3 regions of the Micromonospora sp. M71_S20 genome follow, and region 2 is predicted to be linked to each of the others. Evidence: predicted binding sites of a transcription regulator. Region 2 holds the regulator's gene; each other region holds the start of a gene.
The links. The regulator HrcA, encoded in region 2, represses chaperone genes, less so after heat shock. The targets are predictions, from matches to a motif close to GGTTNGCACNCTCNNNNNGAGNGTGCNAACC.
Positions count from the first base shown of each region.

Region 1: a site for HrcA is predicted at 868-898, ahead of groL (chaperonin GroEL). Genes of this name have one in related genera too.
Region 3: a site for HrcA is predicted at 768-798, ahead of groES (co-chaperone GroES). Genes of this name have one in related genera too.

Region 1 covers NZ_RCCV01000002.1:904,261-906,525, reverse strand. Annotated here, with positions in the region: gene DER29_RS25135 (hypothetical protein) at 1-820, shown strand, start outside; gene groL (chaperonin GroEL) at 1,095-2,265, shown strand, end outside.
Region 2 covers NZ_RCCV01000003.1:64,319-66,583, forward strand. Annotated here, with positions in the region: gene DER29_RS25490 (DUF4870 domain-containing protein) at 1-391, opposite strand, end outside; gene hrcA (heat-inducible transcriptional repressor HrcA) at 635-1,657, shown strand; gene dnaJ (molecular chaperone DnaJ) at 1,731-2,265, shown strand, end outside.
Region 3 covers NZ_RCCV01000002.1:575,424-577,688, reverse strand. Annotated here, with positions in the region: gene DER29_RS23520 (methyltransferase domain-containing protein) at 1-682, opposite strand, end outside; gene groES (co-chaperone GroES) at 932-1,246, shown strand; gene groL (chaperonin GroEL) at 1,317-2,265, shown strand, end outside.

The DNA of each region.
Region 1 (2,265 bases), on a different contig from region 2:
CCCGCCCGGCGCCGGCGTCAACGGCTGGTTCAGCCGGTGCGTCGGCGCGGTGCGCCGGGGCTGGCGGCTGCTGCTGCCGATCCTGCTGCTCACCCAGGTGCTGCCGGCCCTGGTGGTGTCGGTGCTCTCACTCGTCGTCGACCCGTCCGCGAAGTGGGAGGAGTCGATGGCCGACGACCCCGCCGCGCTGCCCGACACCTTCCTGGCCGACACGGGCGTCCTGCTGTTCGTGGTGCTCGGCAGCGCCCTCGTCTTCGGTTTCGTGCAGAGCCTGGGCTGGGCGGCCGGCACCTGGGTGGTCACCCGGCAGGCGGCCGGTCAACCGGTGAGCGTGGGCGCGGCCCTTTCCTACGGGGCGCACCGGGCGCTGGGCCTCTGGGGCTGGACCCTGCTGATGAGCGTGATCATCGGGCTCGGGGTCTGTTTCTGCGTGATCCCCGGCATCTACTTCGCCTTCGCGCTGAGCATGGCCGGCCCGGTCTACCTGTTCGAGCGGCAGCACCCGATCGGCCGTTCCTTCCGGATGTTCCACGACCGACTCGGTCTGCTGCTCGGCCGGGTGGCGCTGGTGGCGGCGGCGGTCATCGTCGGCAGCGGGGCCGCCGGCATGGTGGAGGGCATCGGCACGCTGCCGTTCGGCACCACCCCGCTGGAGTCGCCGGGCACGGCCCTCGGCGTGCTCGCGGTGACGCTGGTGGGCGCGGTGCTGGCCCTGCCCACCCACCTCGCCCAGCTGGTCGGCCTGGTCGTCACGTACGCCGAGCAGCGGGCCCACGAGGGGCCGGTGGACAGCGCGCGGCTGACCGGCGAACTTGGCTGACCGGGGCGATCGTGCTTGCACTCGGCAGGGGAGAGTGCTAAACAAGTCATTGGCACTCGCATACCGTGAGTGCCAATGGTCGGGGCGGTAGGGCCACGGTCGTAGCGGCGTCCAGACGCGGCTGCGGCACATGGCCGGTCGTCGCGGGCTATCCGGCCCGGCCGAGGAGACGTCGTCGTCGCCAGGTGGCGACGTCCCAAGGTGCGTACACCAGGCGGCCCATCCGGGACACACACTCCGGGTGGCCCGTGAGTGTCCAGGAGGACAACGCCGTATGGCCAAGATGATCGCGTTCGACGAAGAGGCGCGCCGCGGCCTCGAGCGGGGCATGAACCAGCTCGCCGACGCCGTGAAGGTGACGCTCGGCCCCAAGGGCCGCAACGTCGTGCTCGAGAAGAAGTGGGGTGCCCCCACCATCACCAACGATGGTGTGAGCATCGCCAAGGAGATCGAGCTCGAGGACCCCTACGAGAAGATCGGCGCCGAGCTGGTCAAGGAGGTCGCGAAGAAGACCGACGACGTCGCCGGTGACGGCACGACGACGGCGACCGTCCTGGCCCAGGCCCTGGTCCGCGAGGGCCTGCGCAACGTGGCCGCCGGTGCCAACCCGATGGCCCTGAAGCGGGGCATCGAGGCCGCCGTGGCCAGCGTCTCGGAGGAGCTGCTCAAGCTCGCCAAGGACGTCGAGACCAAGGAGCAGATCGCCTCCACCGCCTCCATCTCCGCCGGTGACACCAGCGTCGGCGAGATCATCGCCGAGGCGATGGACAAGGTGGGCAAGGAAGGCGTCATCACCGTCGAGGAGAGCAACACCTTCGGGCTGGAGCTGGAGCTCACCGAGGGTATGCGCTTCGACAAGGGCTACATCTCGGCCTACTTCATGACCGACCCGGAGCGTATGGAGGCCGTCTTCGACGACCCCTACCTCCTGATCGTCAACAGCAAGATCTCGTCCGTGAAGGACCTGCTCCCGATCCTGGAGAAGGTCATGCAGTCGGGCAAGCCGCTGCTGATCATCGCCGAGGACATCGAGGGCGAGGCCCTGGCGACCCTGGTCGTCAACAAGGTCCGGGGCACCTTCAAGTCCGTCGCCGTCAAGGCGCCGGGCTTCGGTGACCGCCGCAAGGCCATGCTGGCCGACATCGCCATCCTCACCGGTGGCCAGGTCATCAGCGAGGAGGTCGGCCTCAAGCTGGACGCCGTCGGCCTCGACATGCTGGGCCGCGCCCGCAAGGTCGTGGTGACCAAGGACGAGACCACCATCGTCGACGGTGCCGGCGACGCCGAGCAGATCCAGGGCCGGGTCAACCAGATCCGGGCCGAGATCGAGAAGAGCGACTCCGACTACGACCGCGAGAAGCTGCAGGAGCGGCTGGCCAAGCTGGCCGGCGGCGTCGCGGTGATCAAGGTCGGCGCGGCCACCGAGGTCGAGCTGAAGGAGCGCA
Region 2 (2,265 bases):
TCACGCCGACCGCGCCGCCGAAGTGGGCGATCAGGGCCCAGTTCTTGTCGTCGTTGCTGGCGTAGCCGCCCGTCGGCGGTCCGTAGCCGCCACCGGCCGGGTAGCCGGCCCCCGGCGGGCCGTAGCCGCCGGGCGGCGGGAAGCCGCCGGGCGGGGGATAGTCACCGGGCGGCGGATAGTCACCGGGCGGGGGGTAGCCGCCCGACGGCGGCTGGTCGCCGGTGGGCGGCGGATAGCCACCGGGTGGAGGATGGCTGCCCGGGCCCGGCGCCCCGGACAGTGGTGCGGTGGGGTCGCCGGAGCCGGCGTGGCCGGGAACCCCCGACGGAGCGGTCGGGTCCGGCGGGAAGCCGGGGTCCCCCGCTCCGGGAGGGCGAGGTGGTTCAGTCATGGAGGTCACGGTAGGGGCAGCCGGCAAGGCGGCACCAGCGTGACACCGGCCGGGCACGCCCGGACGACCGGTCCCCGGGGCCGTCGGGCGGGCCCGCGCGGTCGCCGATCGGACTGATCGCCCCAGGTCGATCATCGCGCCGGCGGCCCTGCCGACGTAGACTGGCACTCGCTACAGTCGAGTGCCAGCAGCCCGCCCCGGCCCCCGCGTGCCGGGGCCGACGTGCGACAGGAGGTGGGGAGAATGGGTCTCGACGACCGCAAGCTCGCCGTACTGCGCGCGATCGTCGAGGACTACGTCGCCACGCAGGAGCCCGTCGGCAGCAAGGCGCTGGTCGAGCGGCACCAGCTGGGGGTCTCACCGGCGACCGTCCGCAACGACATGGCCGTGCTGGAGGAGGAGGGCTACATCCGCCAGCCGCACACCAGCGCCGGCCGGGTGCCCACCGACCGGGGCTACCGGCTCTTCGTGGACCGGCTGTCCCGGGTGAAGCCGCTCAGCCCGGCCGAGCGCCGGGCGATCGAGCGTTTCCTGGTCGGCGCCGTCGACCTCGACGACGTGGTGCACCGCACCGTCCGGCTGCTGGCGCAACTGACCCGGCAGGTCGCCGTGGTGCAGTACCCGAGCCTGGCCCGATCCTCGGTGCGCCACCTGGAGCTGGTGCCGATCTCCACCACCCGGCTGATGCTGGTCATGATCGCCGACACGGGCCGGGTCGAGCAGCGGCTGGTCGAGCTGCCCGCGCCGATCCCCGCCGATGACGTCACGGACCTGCGCCGGCTGGTCAACGAGAAGCTGGTCGGCACCCGGCTGTCGGAGACCCCGCCGCTGGTGCAGGCGCTGGTCGAGGAGTCGCTGCCGCACCTGCGGCCGGCGATGACCACCCTCTCCACCGTGCTGCTGGAGACGCTTATCGAGCGGCACGAGGAGCGGATCGCGCTGGCCGGCACGGCCAACCTCACCCGCGGCGGCCTGCTCGACTTCCAGGGCTCCCTGCGTCCCATCCTGGAGGCGCTGGAGGAGGAGGTCGTCATGCTCAAGCTCATCGGCGAGGCGGAGCCGAGCACGACGCGGGTGCTGATCGGCGACGAGAACGAGATCGACAACCTGCGCGCCGCCTCGGTGGTCAGCACCGGCTACGGGCCGGGCGCGACCAGCGTCGGCGGCCTCGGCGTGCTGGGGCCGACCCGGATGGACTACCCCGGCACCATCGCCACGGTGCGGGCCGTGGCACGCTACGTGGGCGAGCTGCTGGCCCAGAACTGACCAGTCAGGGCCGACGGCCGGCTCCGGCCGCCGACCGGCGCAACGCGAGACGAACATGAGGACACGGAACGCAGTGGCCAGGGACTACTACGGCATTCTCGGGGTGAGCCGGGAAGCCTCCGACGACGAGATCAAGCGCGCCTACCGCAAGTTGGCGCGGCAGTTCCACCCGGACGTGAATCCGGATCCGGAGGCACAGGAGAAGTTCAAGGACATCAACGCCGCGTACGAGGTCCTCTCGGACGACCGGAAACGGCAGATCGTCGACCTGGGCGGCGACCCGCTCGCCCCCGGCGGCGGGGGTGCGGGTGGCCCCGGCGGCCCCGGCGGCGCCGGGCCGTTCGTCGGCTTCCAGGACATCATGGACGCGTTCTTCGGCGGCGCGGCCGGCGGTTCGCGGGGTCCGCGACCGCGGACCCGGCCCGGCGCGGACGCGATCCTGCGGCTGGAGCTGGACCTGCACGAGACCGCGTTCGGCGTCGAGGCGCCGATCACCGTCGACACCGCCGTGCTCTGCACCACCTGCTCGGGCGCCGGCACGGCGGCCGGCACCCACCTGGCCACCTGTGAGGCGTGCGCCGGCCGGGGCGAGGTGCAGTCCGTGCAGC
Region 3 (2,265 bases), on a different contig from region 2:
CGCTCACCCACTCGGCCTCGGCGCCCGCCGGGACCAGCGCGTGGTCGATGCCGGGCGCCACCTTCACGACGGTGTGCGGCACCCGCTCGGCCAGCCCGACCACGAAGTCCCAGGGCGGGGAGTAGGCGTTCGGGTCGAAGATGCGCCGCCCGGTGCCCGCCCTGCGCCGCGCCGGGTCGCAGAACACCCCGTCGACCCGGTCCACGTCGAACGCCGTGGCGTCGCCGCACTCCACCGTGAACAGCTCGGCCAGCCCGGCCGCCGCGGCGTTCGCGGCGGCCATCGCGGCGGTCAGCGGGTCGGCCTCCACGCCGTACACCCGGATGCCGGCGCGGGCCGCGGCGAGCGCGTCCGCGCCGAGGCCGCAGCCGAGGTCGGCGAGCGTGCGCACCCCGGCGGCCCGCAGCCGCTCGGCCCGCCGTGCCGCGACGACGCCCCGCGTGGCCTGCTCCAACCCGGCCCGGGTGAGGAACATCCCCGCCGCCGCCGGCCCGAACTTGCCGACCGCCCGGCGCCGTAACTCGGCCTGGGTGAGGGCGGCCGACGCCAGGCCGGCCGGCAGCCCGGTCGAGCGGAGCGCGGCCGCCGCGGTCAGCGGGTCGCCGCCGGCCACCCGCGCGGCCGCGGCGAGCGCGGCCGACCCCTCGGGCGTACGCAGGGCGGCGAGTTGGTCGAGATCCACCCGGCCATTGTGGTCGGCGGACCCGACGCGCCGGCCGGCGGGTTGGCACTCTCCTTGACGGAGTGCTAGCCGAGGAATAACCTGCGATTAGCACTCTCACCCCGAGGGTGCCAGCTTCCGGGCCTCGTGGCCCGGGCGCTGAACGCCAGGCGGACCGGCACCCGCGACGACGGCCCCGCCCGGTGGCATGTGGCAGATTGACGCCGGTCGGCTCGCCGACCGGTAACGAAACCAGTACCCCAGGAGGGTATGCCCGTGACTACCGCGACCAAGGTTGCGATCAAGCCGCTCGAGGACCGGATCCTGGTCCAGGCGAACGAGGCTGAGACCACCACGGCGTCGGGCATCGTGATCCCCGACACCGCCAAGGAGAAGCCGCAGGAGGGCACCGTCCTCGCTGTCGGCCCGGGCCGGATCGACGACAAGGGCAACCGGATCCCGGTTGACGTCTCCGTCGGCGACACCGTCATCTACTCGAAGTACGGCGGCACCGAGGTCAAGTACGCCGGCGAGGAGTACCTGGTGCTCTCCGCCCGCGACGTCCTCGCGGTCATCGAGAAGTAAGCAACCGATCAGTGTCGTCGCCCCGGTCCGGCTCGCCGGGCCGGGGCGACGTCGCTTCGAAGGGACATTCATGGCGAAGATCCTGAGCTTCTCGGACGACGCCCGGCACCTGCTCGAGCACGGTGTCAACGCCCTCGCGGACGCGGTCAAGGTCACCCTCGGCCCGCGCGGGCGCAACGTCGTCCTGGACAAGAAGTTCGGTGTGCCCACGATCACCAACGACGGCGTGACCATCGCCAAGGAGATCGAGCTCACCAACCCCTACGAGAACCTCGGTGCGCAGCTGGTCAAGGAGGTGGCGACCAAGACCAACGACGTCGCCGGCGACGGGACCACCACCGCCACCGTGCTGGCCCAGGCGATGGTCCGCGAGGGCCTGCGCAACGTCACGGCCGGCACCAACCCGGCCGGCCTCAAGCGGGGCATCGACGCGGCGGCCGCCAAGGTCTCCGAGGCGCTGCTCGGCCGCGCGGTCGAGGTCGCCGACAAGAAGTCGATCGCGCACGTCGCGACGATCTCCGCGCAGGACGCCACGATCGGCGAGCTGATCGCCGAGGCGATGGAGAGGGTCGGCCGCGACGGTGTCATCACCGTCGAGGAGGGCTCCGCCCTGCACACCGAGCTGGACGTGACCGAGGGTCTCCAGTTCGACAAGGGCTTCATCTCGCCGAACTTCGTCACCGACGTGGAGTCGCAGGAGTCGGTCCTGGAGGACCCGTACATCCTCATCACCACGCAGAAGATCTCGGCGATCGAGGAGCTGCTGCCGCTGCTGGAGAAGGTCCTCCAGAACAGCAAGCCGCTGCTGATCATCGCCGAGGACGTCGACGGCCAGGCGCTGTCGACGCTGGTGGTCAACTCGATCCGCAAGACCCTCAAGGTCTGCGCGGTCAAGGCCCCCGGCTTCGGTGACCGGCGCAAGGCGATGCTCCAGGACATGGCGATCCTCACCGGCGCCGAGCTGGTCGCGCCCGAGCTGGGCTACAAGCTCGACCAGGTGGGCCTGGAGGTGCTCGGCA